One region of the Streptomyces sp. NPDC127114 genome, then DNA from elsewhere that is predicted to be linked to it. Evidence: riboswitches for the same ligand, from Rfam matches in the RefSeq annotation. Region 1 holds a riboswitch; the other holds the start of a gene.

Region 1 (8,689 bases):
CCGAGACCGACCTGACGGACTACGCGTCCTTGCGGAAGCCTTCCGCCGCCTTCAGGAACAGGTCGTTCGCCTCGCACTCACCGATCGTGACGCGGACGCCCTCCCCCGCGAACGGCCGCACCACCACGCCGTGCCGCTCGCACTCCGCCGCGAAGTCCATGGTCCGCTCGCCGAGCCGCAGCCAGACGAAGTTCGCCTGGGTGTCCGGCACGGTCCAGCCCTGGGCCACGAGCCCCGCATGGACCCGCTCGCGCTCGGCCACCAGCGAGCCGACCCGCCCCAGCAGCTCGTCCTCCGCCTGCAGCGAGGCCACCGCCGCGTCCTGCGCGAGCTGGCTCACGCCGAACGGCACCGCCGTCTTGCGCAGCGCGGCCGCCACCGGCTCGTGGGCCACCGCGAAGCCCACCCGCAGGCCGGCGAGGCCGTACGCCTTCGAGAAGGTCCGCAGCACCGCCACGTTCGGCCGGTCGCGGTAGAGCTCGATGCCGTCCGGGATATCGGTGTCGCGGACGAACTCCCGGTAGGCCTCGTCGATCACCACCAGGACGTCGGAGGGCACCCGGTCCAGGAAGCGCTCCAGCTCCGCGCGGCGCACGGCCGTGCCCGTCGGGTTGTTCGGGTTGCAGACGAAGATCAGCCGGGTCCGGTCGGTGATCGCCGCCGCCATCGCGTCGAGGTCGTGCACCTCGCCGTCGGTCAGCGGCACCTGCACCGAGGTGGCCCCGCTGATCTGCGTGATGATCGGGTACGCCTCGAAGGAGCGCCAGGCGTAGATCACCTCGTCGCCCGGGCCGGAAGTGGCCTGGAGCAGGGACTGCGCCACGCCGACCGAGCCGGTGCCGGTGGCCAGGTGGGAGACGGGCACGCCGAAGCGGTCGGCGAGCTCCTCCATCAGGCCCGTGCAGGCCATGTCCGGGTAGCGGTTGAAGTTCGCGCCGGCGGCCAGCACGCGCTCCATCACGCCCGGCAGCGGCGGATAGGGGTTCTCGTTGGAGGACAGCTTGAAGGCGACCGGTCCGCCCGCGGCGGCCGGCTTGCCCGGCTTGTAGGTGGGGACGCCGTCCAGCACGGCGCGCAGCCTGGGGCCCGACGCGCTCGTGCCGCTGGTCCCGCTGGTCTCGCTCACTCTGTGTCCTCCTCGACCTTCCGTACCACCAATACTCCTCACCTTATGAGGATTCGGCCCGCCTGCGAATGGGCTGTGGACAAATGGGCCGCGAACGGCACCCGACACAGGGGGAGCGCGCCCTGGGGTGGCGCGCGCCGGTGGCGAGCGCCGTGGCGCGCATCGCCCGTAGAGGTGAGTTGAGACCTCTTCGAGACCTCCCACCCTCACCAGGCGCACGGGCAACGAGGACCACAGGCCCCATGCCTCCGACCTGAACTTCCTTTGTTTCCAAGGCATTTCTTGAATCTCGATCATGCAGAAACGTGCCTGTCAATGTCTGCATATGCGACCGGCCCAACCCGCCCCCATCGCCCTACTATCGGCTCGCCATGACAGCAGCAGGGAAGCACCAGGTGAGCCGGGCACAGACCCGGGGAAGCCGGCAGGGCCGAGCGGGCATCCGGGACGTGGCCGCCGCCGCCGGAGTCTCCATCACGACTGTCTCCGACGCGCTCAACGGCAAGGGCCGGCTCCCGGACGCCACCCGCCGTCACGTCCGCGAGGTCGCAGACAGACTGGGCTACCGCCCGTCCGCGGCAGCCCGCACCCTCCGTACCGGCAAGTCGGGACTCATCGGCCTGACCGTGACGACGTACGGGGATGAACCTTTCACCTTCACCGAATTCGCGTACTTCGCGGAGATGGCGAGGGCCGCGACGTCCGCCGCGCTCGCCCGCGGCTACGCCCTCGTCATCCTGCCCGCCACCTCACGACACGACGTCTGGTCCAACGTCGCCCTCGACGGAACCGTCGTCATCGATCCCTCCGACCACGACCCGGTCGTCACCGAGCTGGTCCGGCAGGGGCTGCCCGTCGTCTCCGACGGCCGCCCCGCCGGCACCCTCCCGGTCACCGCCTGGGTCGACAACGACCACGAGGCAGCCGTCCTCGACCTGCTCGACCACCTCGCCGCCGCCGGCGCCCGCCGGATCGGCCTGCTCACCGGAACCACCACCGACACGTACACCCGGCTCTCCACCACCGCGTACCTCAACTGGTGCGAACGGGTCGGCCAGGACCCCGTCTACGAGGCCTACCCCGCGCACGACCCCTGTGCGGGCGCCGTCGCCGCCGACCGCCTGCTCGCCCGACCCGACCGGCCCGACGCCGTGTACGGGCTCTTCGACCCCAACGGCACCGACCTGCTCGCGGCGGCCCGCCGCTACGGGCTGCGGGTGCCCGACGACCTGCTGCTCGTCTGCTGCAGCGAGTCGACCGTCTACGCCAACACCGAACCGCCCATCACGACGCTCTCGCTCAAGCCACGCCGGATCGGCACCGCCGTCGTCCAGCTCCTCATCGACGCCATCGAGGGAATCGAGACGGACGGCCCGGTCGAGCAGGTGATACCGACCGAGCTGATCGTCCGCACCTCCTCCCAGCGACGCTCGCCGCGGACGACGGTGAGCCCGCCACGCTCTCCCTCGAAGGACTGAACCCCGGAAGAGGGACCGCGCAGGACGACCACAAGGGGGGCGAGAGGTGCGGGGCGGGGGCCGCACCTCTGGGAACGGGCAGGGCCAAACCTCTGGGCGGCCCTGCCCGTTCCCTGGCCTGGACCTTCTCAATTCGGGCGAAACAACCGGTGAACCCGGAGTGGACCCGGATTCACCACCCCTGGTGCGTCACACAGGAGGACCCTCATTCCTATGATGGGCGGACGACACCGCGGACCACCACGACCAGGCCGGTCCGCGATGTGCAGGGCATCGCGACGGTGGTGGAGGGGTCGATGACACAGGGGGCCGGGCAGGAACCCGTGGTGCGCACGGCGACGTTGCGTGACTTCCGTGTACCTCCGTACGCCCGGGTGCCCGTCCAGGGGCACGCGGCCGAGCCGTTCCCGGCCGACGCACCCACGCCTCCCGCCGCGCCCGCGCCCGCGGCCGCTCCGGCCTCCGGCCCGGCGGTCGCTCCCGCTGCTCCCGCGGCCGCTCCCGCCGACGCGACGCTCCACCTGGGCTCGCTCGCCTCGGGCCACCCCGGAAACGCGTTCCCCGAGGACGAGCCGCCCGAGGGGTACACGCCGACCGAACGCGACCTGCCGATCATCAACCGGGGCGACACCGTCCAGGTCCACGTCACGCCCGTGCCCCAGCCGGCCCCGGCCTCCGCGCCGGGCGACGGCCCCGGCCCGCTCTACGTCGTCGGCGACGTGCACGGCTACCTCGACGAGCTCCTGGAGGCGCTCCGCGCCCAGGGCCTCATCGACGAGAACGGCGGCTGGGCCGCCGGCAACGCCCGCCTGTGGTTCCTCGGCGACTTCACCGACCGCGGGCCCGACGGCATCGGCGTGATCGACCTCGTGATGCGCCTGTCCGCCGAGGCCGCCGCCGCCGGCGGCTACTGCAAGGCCCTCATGGGCAACCACGAACTGCTCCTGATCGGTGCCAAGCGGTTCGGCGACACACCGGTCAGCTCCGGCGCCGGCACCGCCACCTTCCAGGCCGCCTGGCTGCTCAACGGCGGCCAGAAGCAGGACATGGACCGCCTCCAGGACGTCCACCTCCAGTGGATGTCCCGGCTCGACGCCGTCGTCGAGCAGGACGGCCACCTGCTCCTGCACTCGGACACCACGGCGTATCTGGAGTACGGCGACACCATCGAGGACGTCAACGACAAGGTCCACGAGATCCTCAACCGGAACGACGCGGACGAGGTCTGGGACCTGTTCCGGAAGTTCACCAAGCGCTTCGCGTTCCGCGACGAGGCCGCCGGCCCGCAGGCGGTGCGGGAGCTGCTCGGCACCTACGGCGGCAGCCGGATCGTCCACGGCCACAGCCCCATCCCGTACCTTCTCGGCCAGGTCGGCACGGAGGACGGCGAGGAGGGCGAGCGCCCGGTCGTCGACGGCCCGCACGTGTACGCGGACGGTCTCGCCATCGCGATGGACGGCGGAGTGACCATGGCCGGAAAGCTGCTGGTCGTCCAACTCCCGCTGCCCGCCTGACGCATAACCCTCCGCATCCGGGGAAGGCGATTTCCGGGAACACCCTGTCACCGCGTGCCGTAACCGCCCTACCATCGGCTCATCCGTAGCAGGCTCTCCTCCGTTTCCGCCTGATCCGCCGTCGAGCACGGCCGGTTCCGGCCCCTACGGAGCATCGGGGGATGCACATGAACGTGGCTCCGCACCTGCTGACCGAGGACCGCGCCGAGTACGAGCGGGTCGTCGACGAGGCACTGCGCAACGCGCACGACCACCCGGATCTCGCCGAGGCCGGGACCCGGCTCAGCCCCGCCCAGCTGCGCGCGATGGCCCTGAACGCGACCGCGCTCATCACCACGGCGGCCGCGACCGAGTACGACCACTTCGTGAAGATCCGCGAGCAGGTCCGCGGTGCGGCACGGGGCACGGGCGGCGCAAGCGGAAGCGGTACGGGAAGCGGCACCCGAAGCGGTACGGGCGAGGTGCCGGCCGACACGGACGGCGCGGGCGTCGTCGCCGTCGTGACCGTCCTCGCACCGCTCCTCGCGGGCACCGCCGCGGTCGTCGTCCTCCTCGTCGGCGCCGTCCTGAAGATGCTCGACCCGCCCCCGGCCTTCGCCGACACCCTGCTCACCGCGGGCCTGTTCTTCGGCGCCGTCGCCGCGGCCGGCCTGCTCTGGGCGGCGGCCGGACTCCTCGTCACCGCTCTTCGCAACGGCGCCACGCAGGTCCCGGCCGGAACTCCCGACGACGAGCTGTCACGCGCCAGGGACGCCTGGCGCCAGGCGCTCCTGGAGCGCGGCGTACTGCCCTTCCTGCGCGAGGCGCTGGCCGCCACGCCCGCCGAGGCCGCCACGGCTCCGGCGCTCCCCCGGCAGTCCCCGCCGCCGGCCGGCCGCATACCCAAGGTCGGCTACAGCGGCCCGGACTTCACCAGCCCGGCCGAGGGCACCCCCTCACCCCGCCCGACCTACTCGAGCCCGGACTTCACCAGCCCGGACTTCGGCCCGCCGGATCACCGGCCGGAGTGAGGCACCGGCCCGCGACTCCCCCGAGTCTCGCGGGCCGGCACGTACGGGACGGGCCCCGGCTACTCCGCCATCGGCAGGTAGACCCGGTTCCCGGCGGCGGCGAACTCGGCCGACTTCGCGGCCATGCCCGCCTCGATCTCGTCCGCCTTCAGGTCACCGCCGTGCTCACGGCGGATGTCCTGGGAGATCTTCATCGAGCAGAACTTCGGGCCGCACATCGAGCAGAAGTGCGCCGTCTTCGCGGGCTCCGCCGGAAGCGTCTCGTCGTGGAACTCACGAGCCGTGTCCGGGTCCATGGCCAGGTTGAACTGGTCCTCCCAGCGGAACTCGAAGCGCGCGTCGGACAGCGCGTCGTCCCACTCCTGCGCGCCCGGGTGCCCCTTGGCCAGGTCCGCCGCGTGCGCCGCGATCTTGTAGGTGATGACGCCGGTCTTCACGTCGTCCTTGTTCGGCAGACCGAGGTGCTCCTTGGGCGTGACGTAGCAGAGCATCGCCGTCCCCCACCAGGCGATCATCGCCGCACCGATGCCCGACGTGATGTGGTCGTACGCGGGAGCGACGTCCGTGGTCAGCGGGCCGAGCGTGTAGAACGGCGCCTCCTCGCAGATCTCCTGCTGGAGGTCGATGTTCTCCTTGATCTTGTGCATCGGGACGTGGCCCGGGCCCTCGATCATCGTCTGCACGTTGTGGCGCTTGGCGATCGTGTTGAGCTCGCCCAGGGTCTTCAGCTCGGCGAACTGCGCCGCGTCGTTGGCGTCCGCGATCGAGCCGGGCCGCAGGCCGTCGCCGAGCGAGTACGTGACGTCGTACGCCGCGAGGATCTCGCAGAGCTCCTCGAAGTTCGTGTAGAGAAAGTTCTCCTTGTGGTGCGCGAGGCACCAGGCGGCCATGATCGAGCCGCCGCGCGAGACGATGCCGGTCTTGCGGCGGGCGGTCAGCGGCACGTACGGCAGCAGCACGCCGGCGTGCACCGTCATGTAGTCGACGCCCTGCTCGGCCTGCTCGATGACCGTGTCCTTGTAGATCTCCCAGGTCAGCTCCTCGGCCTTGCCGTCGACCTTCTCCAGGGCCTGGTAGAGCGGCACGGTGCCGATCGGCACGGGGGAGTTGCGCAGCACCCACTCGCGGGTGGTGTGGATGTTGCGGCCGGTGGAGAGGTCCATGACCGTGTCGGCGCCCCACTTGGTCGCCCACGTCATCTTCTCCACCTCCTCCTCGATGGAGGAGGTGACCGCCGAGTTGCCGATGTTGGCGTTGACCTTCACCAGGAACCGCTTGCCGATGATCATCGGCTCGATCTCCGGGTGGTTGACGTTGGCCGGCAGGACCGCGCGGCCCGCCGCGATCTCCTCCCGTACGACCTCGGGCGAGACGTTCTCGCGGATCGCGACGTACTCCATCTCCGGGGTGATCTCGCCCCGGCGGGCGTACGCGAGCTGCGTCACCGCCTGGCCGTCGCGGCCCCGGCGGGGCAGCCGCGGGCGGCCGGGGAAGACGGCGTCGAGGTTCCTCAGCCCGCCGCCGCGCGGCGAGGTGTGCTTGATGCCGTCGTCCTCGGGCCGGACCGGACGGCCCGGGTACTCCTCCGTGTCACCGCGCGCGATGATCCAGTTCTCGCGCAGCGGCGGCAGTCCGCGCCGCACGTCGGTGTCGATGGTCGGGTCGGTGTACGGACCGGACGTGTCGTACAGCGTCACGTCCTTGCCGTTGGTGAGGTGCACCTGGCGGACGGGCACCCGGATGTCGGGGCGGGAACCCTCGACGTAGCCCTTGTGCCAGCCCGGCGTGCGCTCCTGCGGGCCGCTCTGGTCCTGGTCGGAGGCAGGCGTGCGTGCATCCTGAATGGTCATGAGACCGAATCTCCCTACGCCGGCATTACCCGGTAACAGGTTCGGCGGTCGGCGCAGCCTCCTCCCGTACGTACATCGGTACGCGCGTACGGTGATCAGCGCCCTCTCAGCCCGGTGCTCCGAGCTCCCGCGTGTGCAAAGGTGTCACCACGCTAGCGTCATCCCTGGCGTGCTGAACAGTGGGGGCCTCCACGTTCTTGCGATGATCGGTCGGTGACGTCAACGCAGCAGCCCCACGAACCCCACGGCGACGGGCACGGCCACGGGCACGGCCATGCGCACGGCCACGGCCCCGCCGCACCCGTCTCCCGGCACCTGCGGAAGGTCATCGCCGCGGTGCTCATCCCCTTCGCCACCGCCGTCGTCGTCGGCCTCGTGGTGCTGTGGCCGGGCGGCGCTCCCGGGCACGAGCGCACGGGCGTCGGCTTCGACCGGCAGACCGAGCAGGGCAAGGTCGTCTCCGTCGAGCGGGTCGACTGCAAGGACGTGAACGCCGCCCAGGTCCCGCCGACCGGCGACACCACCACCCCGCAGGGGCGCGAGGCGGTCAACGCCCAGCAGGGGCAGTGCGAGAAGGCGACCGTCGAGGTCACCACCGGTCAGGACAAGGGCCGTAGGTTCACCGAGATCGTCCAGCCGGACGCGCCGCGGCAACTCCACGAGGGGCAGGGCGTGGTGGTGGCGTACGCCCCCGACGCGCCGCGGGACCTCCAGTACTCCGTCACCGACGTGAACCGGAAGCTGCCGATCATCGTGCTCGCCGGCATCTTCGCGCTCGCCGTCGTGGTCGTCGGCCGGATGCGCGGCGTGATGGCGCTGATCGCGCTGGCGGCGAGCTTCGTGGTGCTGACCCTGTTCATCCTGCCGGCGATCATTCAGGGATCGAATCCGCTCCTGGTCGCCATCGTCGGATCGAGCGCGATCATGCTGATCGCGCTCTACCTGTGCCACGGCCTGTCGGCCCGCACCTCGGTCGCGGTGCTGGGCACGCTGGTCTCGCTGCTGCTGATCGGTCTGCTCGGCTCGCTCTTCATCGACTGGGCCTCGCTCAGCGGCAACACGGACGACAACACCGGCCTCATCCACGGCCTGTACCCGGACATCGACATGTCCGGTCTGCTGCTCGCCGGAATCATCATCGGCTCGCTGGGCGTGCTCGACGACGTGACGGTGACGCAGACCTCGGCGGTCTGGGAACTCCACCAGGCCGACCCGACGATGGGCCCCCGACGGCTCTACCGGTCCGCGATCCGGATCGGCCGCGACCACATCGCCTCGGTGGTGAACACCCTGGTCCTGGCCTACGCGGGCGCGTCGCTGCCGCTGTTGCTGCTGTTCTCGATCGCGCAGAGCAGCGTCGGGACGGTCGCCAACAGCGAGCTGGTGGCCGAGGAGATCGTCCGGACGCTGGTCGGCTCGATCGGTCTGGTCGCCTCGGTGCCGATCACCACCGGCCTTGCGGCACTGGTGGTTTCGGCGGACCGGCCCGGCCCGGGAACCGGCGGACAGCGCCCGGCACGGACCGGCGGCGGCGGACGGCGGCGCCGGGCCAAGTAGGCCCGGCGGTCAGCCCTCGCGGGTCAACCGGCGTTCTCCTCCGCCAGGATGCGGCCGAGGGCAGCCTCCAGGCTGTCCTCGAAGTCGCCCCATGTCTCTTCCTGCCCGAGCGGGACGAGCTTGTCCGTACGGTCGAGGAAGGCGACGAGCGGCG
Region 2 (8,689 bases), on a different contig from region 1:
GTGCGTCCCGCAGGGCGAACTCGGCCTCCAGCGGGGGACCCTCGGCCGGGCGGAGGGTCACGGCGACGTGGTCGCCGCGGAAGGTGCGGGAGGCGACGTGGCAGGCGAGGCCGTCGCCGGAGGCGGTGAGGCGGACGCCGGCCGGGCGGACGAGGAGGAGCCGTTCTCCCTGCGGGGAGCCGTCGGGGACGGGGATCTTGCCCCAGACGGTGTCGGCGGCCGTGCCGGTGACGGTGGCCGGGACGACGTTGTCGAAGCCGAGGAACCGGGCGACGAACGCGGAGGCCGGGGACCGCCACACGTCGAGGGGCGTTCCCGACTGGGCGATCCGCCCCTCGTTCATGACGACGACCCGGTCGGCGAGCGCGAAGGCCTCGCCCTGGTCGTGCGTGACGGCCAGCACCGTGGTGCCCAACTGCCGGAACAGTCTCCGGAGTTCGCCGACGAGCCGTTCCCGCAGACCGCGGTCGAGCTGGCCGAGCGGCTCGTCGAGCATGAGAAGGCGGGGGCGGGGCGCGAGGGCCCGCGCGAGCGCGACGCGCTGCTGCTCGCCGCCGGACAGCGCGGACACGGCCCGCCGCCCGGCACCGGGCAGGCCCACGAGGTCGAGCAGCTCCTCGACCCGGGCGGCCCGTTCGGCCTTGGCCACGCCGTGCATGCGCAGCCCGAAGGCGACGTTCCCGGCGACGTCCCGCTGCGGGAAGAGCTGGTGGTCCTGGAACATCAGGCCGACCCCGCGGCGGTGCACGGGCACACCGCTCTGGTCGACGCCGCCGAGCAGCACCCGTCCGCCGTCGAGCGCCTGCAGCCCGGCGACCGCCCGCAGCAGTGTCGACTTGCCGCTGCCGCTGGGCCCGAGCACGCACACGATCTCGTGGTCGGCGACCTCCAGGTCCATCGCGTCGAGGACGGCGCGGGCCCCGAAGCGTACGGTCGCGCCGGTCAGCGTCAGCATCAGAACTCTCCCGAGGTCCGGTCGGTGCGGAGCCGTTCCAGGAGCAGCAGGGACACCGCGCACACCACCATGAGAATCGTCGAAAGGGCCATGGCCTGGCCGTAGTTGAGCTCGCCCGGCCGCCCGAGGAGCCGGGCGACGGCGACCGGCAGGGTCGGGTTGTCGGGGCGGGCGATGAACACGGTCGCCCCGAACTCGCCGAGGGAGACGGCGAAGGCGAATCCGGCGGCGATGAGCAGGGCGCGCCGCACCAGCGGCAGGTCGACCTCGCGCCAGGCCCGCCACGGCGAGGCGCCGAGCACGGCGGCGGCTTCGCGGAGGCGTTCGTCGACCGCGCGCAGCACGGGCAGCATGGTGCGGACCACGAACGGCACGCCGACCAGGGCCTGGGCGAGCGGGACGAGGATCCACGCGGCCCGCAGGTCGAGCGGCGGCTCGTCGAGGGTGATGAGGAAGCCGAAGCCGACGGTGACGGCGGACACCCCGAGCGGCAGCATCAGCAGCGCGTCGAAGCCGCGGACCAGCCGCCCCGCACGCCGGGTGAGGGCCGCCGCCGCGAGGCCGCCGATGACGACGGCGATGCCGGTCGCGGCCAGCGCGTACTGCAGCGAGTTGACGATGGTGTCGGTCATCGGCACGAGGAAGGTGCCGTTGTCGTCGACGTGCTGCAGCGCCCGGTAGTAGTCGAGGCCGTAGCCTGCCGGAGTGGCGAACGAGCGCTCGACGAGGACGCCGAGCGGGGCGAGGACCAGCAGCGCGATCGACAGCAGGACGCCGCCGAACAGCGCCCACTGGCCGGCGCCGTGCGGCCGGCGGGCGGTGCGCTCGGCGGGGACCAGCTTCAGCGCGGTCTCCCGGCGGCGCACGGTCCGGGCGTGCACGGCGAGGATCACGGCGACGGCGACGAACTGCACCATCGTGAGGACGGCCGCCGTGGACAGCTGGAGCCGGTCGGCGGTCTGCCGGTAGATCTCGGTCTCCAGGGTGGAGTACGCGGGGCCGCCGAGGATCTGCACGATGCCGAAGGAGCTCGCGGTGAACAGGAACACCATGAGCGCGGCGGCGGCGACCGACGGGGCGACCGCGGGCAGCGTCACCGTGCGCCAGGCGCGCAGGCGGGAGGCGCCGAGGACCCGGGCGGCCTCTTCCTGGCGCGGGTCGAGCTGTGACCACAGGCCGCCGACGGTGCGGACGACGACCGCGTAGTTGAAGAAGACATGGGCGAGGAGGATCGCCCACACGGTGGTGTCGAGCCGTACCCCCCACCAGTCGTCGAGGAGGCCCCGGCGGCCGACGAGCGCGAGGAAGGCGGTGCCGACCATGACGGTGGGCAGCACGAACGGCACGGTGACCACGGCCCGCAGGATCCGCTTGCCGGGGAAGTCGAAGCGGGCGAAGACGTAAGCGCCGGGCAGCGCCACCAGCAGCGTGAGGGCCGTGGAGGCGAGCGCCTGCCACAGCGTGAACCACAGGACGTCCAGGATCTCCGGCCGGGTCAGCGTCTCGCCGAACCGGCCGAGCTCCCAGTGGCCGTCCGGCCTGAGCCCGCGCTCGACGATCGAGACCACGGGCCAGGCGAAGAACACGGCGAAGAAGACGACGGGCAGGGCCATCAGGCCCAGCCGCGCCGCGCTTCCCCGCCGGTCCGGGACGACTACTTCAGGACGAGCGAGGTCCACTGCTGGATCCACTGGTCACGGTTGTCGGCGATCTTCTTCGGCTCCATCGCGTAGGGCTGCTCGATCACCACGCCGTGCTTGGTGAACAGCTCCGGGAGCGTCGCGTCGTTCGTGACGGGGTTGACGAACATCTGGAGCGGCATGTCGTCCTGGAACTTCTTGGAGATCAGGAAGTCGATCAGCTTCTTGCCGCCCTCGGGGTTCTTCGCCCCGTTCAGCAGGCCCGCGAACTCCGTCTGCCGGAAGCAGGTGCCGGTGGACACACCGGTCGGCGCCACCGTGGGCTGCGGGTCGGCGTACAGCACCTCGACCGGCGGGGAGGAGGCGTAGGAGACGACGAGCGGACGGTCGCCCTTGGCCTTCCTGCCGCCGGCGGAGCCGGAGAACTCCTGGTTGTAGGCCAGCTCCCAGCTGTCGACGGTCTTCACACCGTTGGCCTTGAGCTTCTTCCAGTAGTCCTGCCACCCGGTGTCGCCGTACTTCGCGGCGGTGCCGAGGAGGAAGCCGAGGCCCGGGGAGGACCGCTCGGGGTTCTCGACGACGAGGAGGTCCTTGTACGCCGGCTTCGCCAGGTCGTCGAAGGTCTGCGGCGGGGCCAGCTTCCTGTCGGCGAAGTACTGCTTGTCGTAGTTGACGCAGATGTCGCCGGAGTCGATCGGCGTGACCCGGTGCTGCTCCTTGTCGAGCTGCAGCGCGGCCGGGATCCGGTCCAGGCCCTTCGCCTCGTACGGGACGAAGATGCCGTTGTCGAGGGCGCGGGACAGCAGGGTGTTGTCGACGCCGAAGAACACGTCGCCCTGCGGGGAGCCCTTGGTCAGGATCTCCTTGTTGACCGCCTCGCCGGCGTCGCCGCTCTTGAGCACCTTGACCGTGAGACCGGTCTGCCTGGTGAACTCGGCGAGCACCTCCTTGGAGGCGTTGAACGAGTCGTGGCTGACGAGGGTGACGGTCTTCGGCGCGGGCGTGTCCGTCTTCCCGGCCGCGTCCCTGACGTCGTCGGTGCCGCAGGCGGCGAGGGTGCCGATGCCGAGCGCCGCGGCGAGCGCGGCGGCGGCCGCCTTCCTGGTGTTCACGTGAATGTCCTCCTGGGTGTGACCAGAAGGAGACGCGGCCCTGCCCGCGCCGGGGAACACCGGGCGCGGGCAGGGCGCAACAGCTCGAGTTACGACCGAACTTCCTACCCAGAATGACCTGGGCGAGGTTCAGAGGGTCTGCGGTCGCTGTGCCTGGCTCTGGCCAGGCAGGTCACCGCACTCTCAGCGCTGTGGCGCTCCCCTGTCGGAATATGCAGATGTGTTCGAGCTCAGAGTACAAGGTCAGCGTTCGGCGGCGGCCAGCTGTCCACAGGCACCGTCGATCTCCTGTCCGCGGGTGTCACGGACGGTGACGGGCACGCCGTGGGCGGCGATGGCCTCGATGAACGCCTTCTCGTCCTCGGGGCGGGACGCGGTCCACTTGGAGCCGGGCGTCGGGTTCAGCGGGATCAGGTTCACGTGCACCCGCTTGCCCTTGAGCAGCCGGCCCAGCAGGTCGCCGCGCCAGGCCTGGTCGTTGATGTCGCGGATCAGGGCGTACTCGATGGAGATCCGGCGTCCGGACTTCTCCGCGTACTCCCAGGCCGCGTCGAGGACCTCCCGGACCTTCCAGCGGGTGTTCACGGGCACGAGGGTGTCGCGCAGCTCGTCGTCCGGCGCGTGCAGCGACACCGCGAGCCGGCACTTGAAGCCCTCGTCCGCGAACCGCAGCATCGCCGGCACCAGGCCGACGGTGGACACCGTGATGCCGCGCTGCGACAGGCCGAGACCGTCCGGCTCGGGGTCGGTCAGCCGCCGGATCGCCCCGACCACCCGCTTGTAGTTCGCGAGCGGCTCGCCCATCCCCATGAAGACGATGTTGCTCAGCCGCGCCGGACCACCGGGCACCTCGCCGTCACGCAGCGCGCGCATGCCGTCGACGATCTGGTGCACGATCTCGGCGGTCGACAGGTTCCGGTCGAGCCCGGCCTGGCCGGTCGCGCAGAACGGGCAGTTCATGCCGCAGCCGGCCTGCGAGGAGATGCACATGGTCACCCGGTCCGGGTAGCGCATGAGCACCGACTCCACGAGCGTGCCGTCGTGCAGCCGCCACAGCGTCTTACGGGTGGTGTCGTCGTCGCACGAGACGTGCCGCACCACCGACATCAGATCGGGCAGCAGCTCCCCCGCGAGCTTCTCGCGCGCCGCGGCGGGGATGTCGGTCCACTCCGCCGGGTCGTGCGCGTACCGCGCGAAGTAGTGCGTGGACAGCTGCTTGGCGCGAAACGGCTTCTCGCCGATCGCGGCGACCGCCTCCTTGCGCTCAGCGGGCGTGAGGTCGGCGAGGTGCCGCGGGGGCTGCTTGGCTCCGCGCGGGGCGACGAAAGTGAGTTCTCCGGGCTTGGGCATGGTCCTACCAGTGTCGCAGACCGCGGCCGGTGTCCAAGAGCCGAAGGCGGCCGGCCGTCACGGCCGTGCCCGGCCGGGCTGCGTCCCCGGGATCCGGGAGGTGAAGAACAGCGCGACGACGGACGCGCCGGCGAGGATCGCGAGGGCCGCGCGCAGGCCGTCGAGACGGGCGGCGGCGTTCGCGTCGAGGGCGGCGTCCGCGACCGCGGGGTCGACGCCCGCCTCGTCCAGGGCGTCCGAGAGCTGGGCGTCCGACAGGAACGGGATGCCGCTCTGGAGCTCCACGGAGGCCCGGCTCTTCACCTCGGCGGGGATCGCCGGGTTCTGGTCGACGCTCGTCAGGAACGACGAGGTGAGCACGGCGATCATGATCGACCCGGCGAGCGCCGTACCGATGGAGGCGCCGAGATTGGTGACGGAGTTCTGCAGACCGCCGACCCGGGCGCTCTCCTCGTCGGGGACGGCGGAGACGGTGACCGCCCCCAGCTGGGACGCCAGCGCGCCCATGCCGAGCCCGATGAGCAGCAGCGGCAGGGTGACGACCTCCGCCCCCGCGTCCGCGTCCAGGGCGGCCATCAGGACGACCGCCCCCGCGAGCAGGGCGAACACGCCGAGCCGCACCACCCGGCGCGGGGAGACGTCGGGGAAGAAGCGCGGGATCAGCAGCGCGGCCGCGAGCAGGGTCACCGACAGCGGCAGGATGTGGGCACCGGTCGACAGCGCCGACAGACCGAGGGCCACGGAGAGGTACAGCGGGACGAGGAAGAACACGCCCATCTGCACCAGGTACTGGAAGAAGAACATGGTCAGTCCGCCGGTCAGCTGCCGGTTCCGCAGCATCGCCGGGTCCACCAGCGGGTCCCCGCCGCCGCGGGCGAGCCGGGCCTCCCAGCGCAGGAAGAACCAGAGCAGCAGCAGACCGGCGAGCACCAGCCACACGGTCGGGGAGACACCGAGCCAGGCGGGCGCGTCGGGCTTGGGCCGCACCCAGCCCCACGCGCCGGCCCGCAGCACGCCGTAGACGAAGGCCCCCAGACCGGCGGCGGACAGGAACGCGCCGAACAGGTCGAGCCGCGGCGGCTCGGTGACCGGCGCGTCGGCGATGCGGCGGGCAAAAACGAGGATGACGAGGACGAGCAGCACCTCGCCGGCGAAGACCCAGCGCCAGGAGAAGTAGGTCGTGGCGAGACCGCCGATCAGCGGCCCGAGCGCGATGGCGACGGCTCCGGCGGCCGCCACCACGCCGTACGCGGCCGGGCGCCGCTCCGTCGGGAAGTTCCCGGCCACCAGGGCCACGATCGCGGGCATGATGAGCGCCGCGCCGACACCCTCCAGGAACGACCAGCCGATCAGCAGGACGGTCAGGTTCGGCGCGAGGGCCGTGGTGAGCGATCCGCAGCCGTACACGAGACAGCCGATCATGAAGGCGCGCTTGCGGCCGATCAGCGCCCCGACCGTGCCGCCGGGAATCATCAGCATCGCCATCACCAGCGTGTACGCGGTGATCGCGCCCTGGATCCCGGTGACCGTGGTGCCCACGTCCTCGGCGACCGTCGCGATGGACACGTTCATGACGGAGCTGTCGAGCGCCATCAGGAACTGCCCGGCCGCCAGGGTCAGCAGGACGCCACCGGCCCGGGCCGGCTTCGGGTCCGGATCTGCCTTCGCTGTCATGGTCCGATGCCTGCCCTCGCGGACCCGCCGGGGCGACGGCCCCGCCGCCGACGTCCCCCGCTTGGCCTACGCCGAAGGGCCCGCCGCCCCAGGGGGACGACGGGCCCTGCCCGGCCGGGCCGGTCAGCCGCTGCCGACGAAGACCACCATCAGCAGCCACACCACCGGCGCCGTCGGCAGCAGCGAGTCCAGGCGGTCCATGATCCCGCCGTGCCCCGGCAGCAGCGTGCCCATGTCCTTGATGCCGAGATCACGCTTGATCATCGACTCGCCCAGATCGCCCAGCGTCGCACTCGCCGCGACCGCGAGACCGAGCAGCAGACCCTGCCACCACGTGCCGTCGTCGATCATGAACTGCATGCACAGCGCGCCCGCCGCCATCGCGAACGCGACCGCCCCCAGCAGACCCTCCCGCGTCTTCCCGGGACTGATCCGCGGCGCCAGCTTGTGCTTGCCGAACCGCCAGCCGACCGCGTACGCGCCCGTGTCGCTGACCACCGTCAGCAGCAGGAACGTCAGCACCCGCTGCGGACCGTCGTCCGCGGTCAGCAGCAGCGCCACGAACGTCGCCAGGAACGGCACGTAGAACGCGGCGAACACACCCGCCGTGACGTCCTTCAGATAGCCCTCGGGCGGCTCCGTCATCCGCCACACGAGGACGGCCAGCGCCGTGAGCGCCATCGCCACCCACGCGCCCTCCGCACCCCGCACGTACCCGGCGACGACCATCGCCGCGCCGCCGACCGCGAGCGGCACCAGCGGCGCCTTGATGCCCTTGCGCTCCTGGAGACGCGAGGTCAGCTCCCACAGGCCGACCACCACGGCGACCGCTATCACCCCGACGAACGCCGGCTTCCAGATGAACAGCGACGCGATGATGACCGCGCCGAGCCCCACGCCGACCCCTATCGCCGCACCCAGGTCACGGCCCGCGCTCTTCTTCTGCCGCGGCTGCTGCCGGGGCGAAGGAGCGTGCGGCGGCTGGGAGGGGCTGGACATGGGCTCCTGCGGGGGCTCGTGCGGCGGGTGCTCGTGCGGCGTCTCGTCACGGAACAGGGGACCGCTCGGCAGAGCGGCCCCCCGGTCGTGATCGTCCTGGTTGTCGCCGGCGGGAACGTCGGACACGATGGGCATGGGCCGAGTCTGCGCCGCCTGCCGCCCGTCGTAGGCGGGACCCGCCGGGGCAGGCCCCTGGTCGGGTCCCCCGAAGCCGGATCCGGCCGGGGACCTCCAGGATGAGTCGTTCATCAGACCTCGAGGAGCTCGGCTTCCTTGTGCTTCAGCAGCTCGTCCACCTGCGCCACGTACTTCGCGGTGAGGTCGTCGAGCTCCTTCTCCGCGCGGCGGCCCTCGTCCTCACCGACCTCGCCGTCCTTGACGAACTTGTCGATGGTCTCCTTGGCCTTGCGGCGCACCGAGCGGATCGAGATCTTGGAGTCCTCGGCCTTGCCCTTGGCGACCTTGATGTAGTCGCGGCGGCGCTCCTCCGTCAGCTCCGGGAACGTCACCCGGATGATGTTGCCGTCGTTGCTCGGGTTGACGCCGAGGTCCGAGTCGCGGATGGCCTGCTCGATGTTGCGCAGCGCGCTCTTGTCGAACGGCGTCACCACGGCCATGCGCGGCTCCGGCACGGAGAACGACGCCAGCTGGTTGATGGGGGTCAGGGCACCGTAGTAGTCCGCCACGATCTTGTTGAACATCGCCGGGTGCGCACGGCCCGTACGGATCGCGGCGAAGTCCTCCTTGGCGACCACGACGGCCTTCTCCATCTTCTCCTCGGCCTCGAGGAGGGTCTCTTCGATCACCACTAGCTCCTGCGTGTCGTCGCGTTGTGTCCTGCACGGTGTACGACCGGCAGGGCTCTGTCCATCCCCCTCGCGGGGACCGTCCCCCTGACGGGGTGCGGCCCCCTCGCGGGGCGGTTCCCGGTTCGGGTCAGGCCCGGGTGCCCTGGTCGC

Evidence for each region. A riboswitch is a leader RNA that binds a small molecule or an ion and turns the genes downstream of it on or off. The one in region 1 is predicted to bind thiamine pyrophosphate.
Region 2: it holds a riboswitch for thiamine pyrophosphate, as region 1 does, so the genes downstream of both, ACFVGS_RS15515 (thiamine ABC transporter substrate binding subunit) here and thiC (phosphomethylpyrimidine synthase ThiC) in region 1, are expected to answer to the same signal.

The regions. Positions count from the first base shown of each region.
Region 1 covers NZ_JBHXTJ010000032.1:29,259-37,947, reverse strand. The annotation lists gene hisC (histidinol-phosphate transaminase) at 20-1,126, opposite strand; gene ACFVGS_RS27210 (LacI family DNA-binding transcriptional regulator) at 1,498-2,604, shown strand; gene ACFVGS_RS27205 (metallophosphoesterase) at 2,886-4,118, shown strand; gene ACFVGS_RS27200 (hypothetical protein) at 4,280-5,128, shown strand; gene thiC (phosphomethylpyrimidine synthase ThiC) at 5,188-6,978, opposite strand; TPP riboswitch at 6,973-7,119, opposite strand; gene ACFVGS_RS27190 (YibE/F family protein) at 7,192-8,535, shown strand; gene ACFVGS_RS27185 (SsgA family sporulation/cell division regulator) at 8,559-8,689, opposite strand, start outside.
Region 2 covers NZ_JBHXTJ010000012.1:145,167-153,855, reverse strand. The annotation lists gene ACFVGS_RS15525 (ABC transporter ATP-binding protein) at 1-955, opposite strand, end outside; gene ACFVGS_RS15520 (ABC transporter permease) at 955-2,568, opposite strand; gene ACFVGS_RS15515 (thiamine ABC transporter substrate binding subunit) at 2,610-3,707, opposite strand; TPP riboswitch at 3,791-3,921, opposite strand; gene rlmN (23S rRNA (adenine(2503)-C(2))-methyltransferase RlmN) at 3,951-5,057, opposite strand; gene ACFVGS_RS15505 (MFS transporter) at 5,115-6,731, opposite strand; gene ACFVGS_RS15500 (phosphatidate cytidylyltransferase) at 6,855-7,979, opposite strand; gene frr (ribosome recycling factor) at 7,979-8,536, opposite strand; gene pyrH (UMP kinase) at 8,667-8,689, opposite strand, start outside.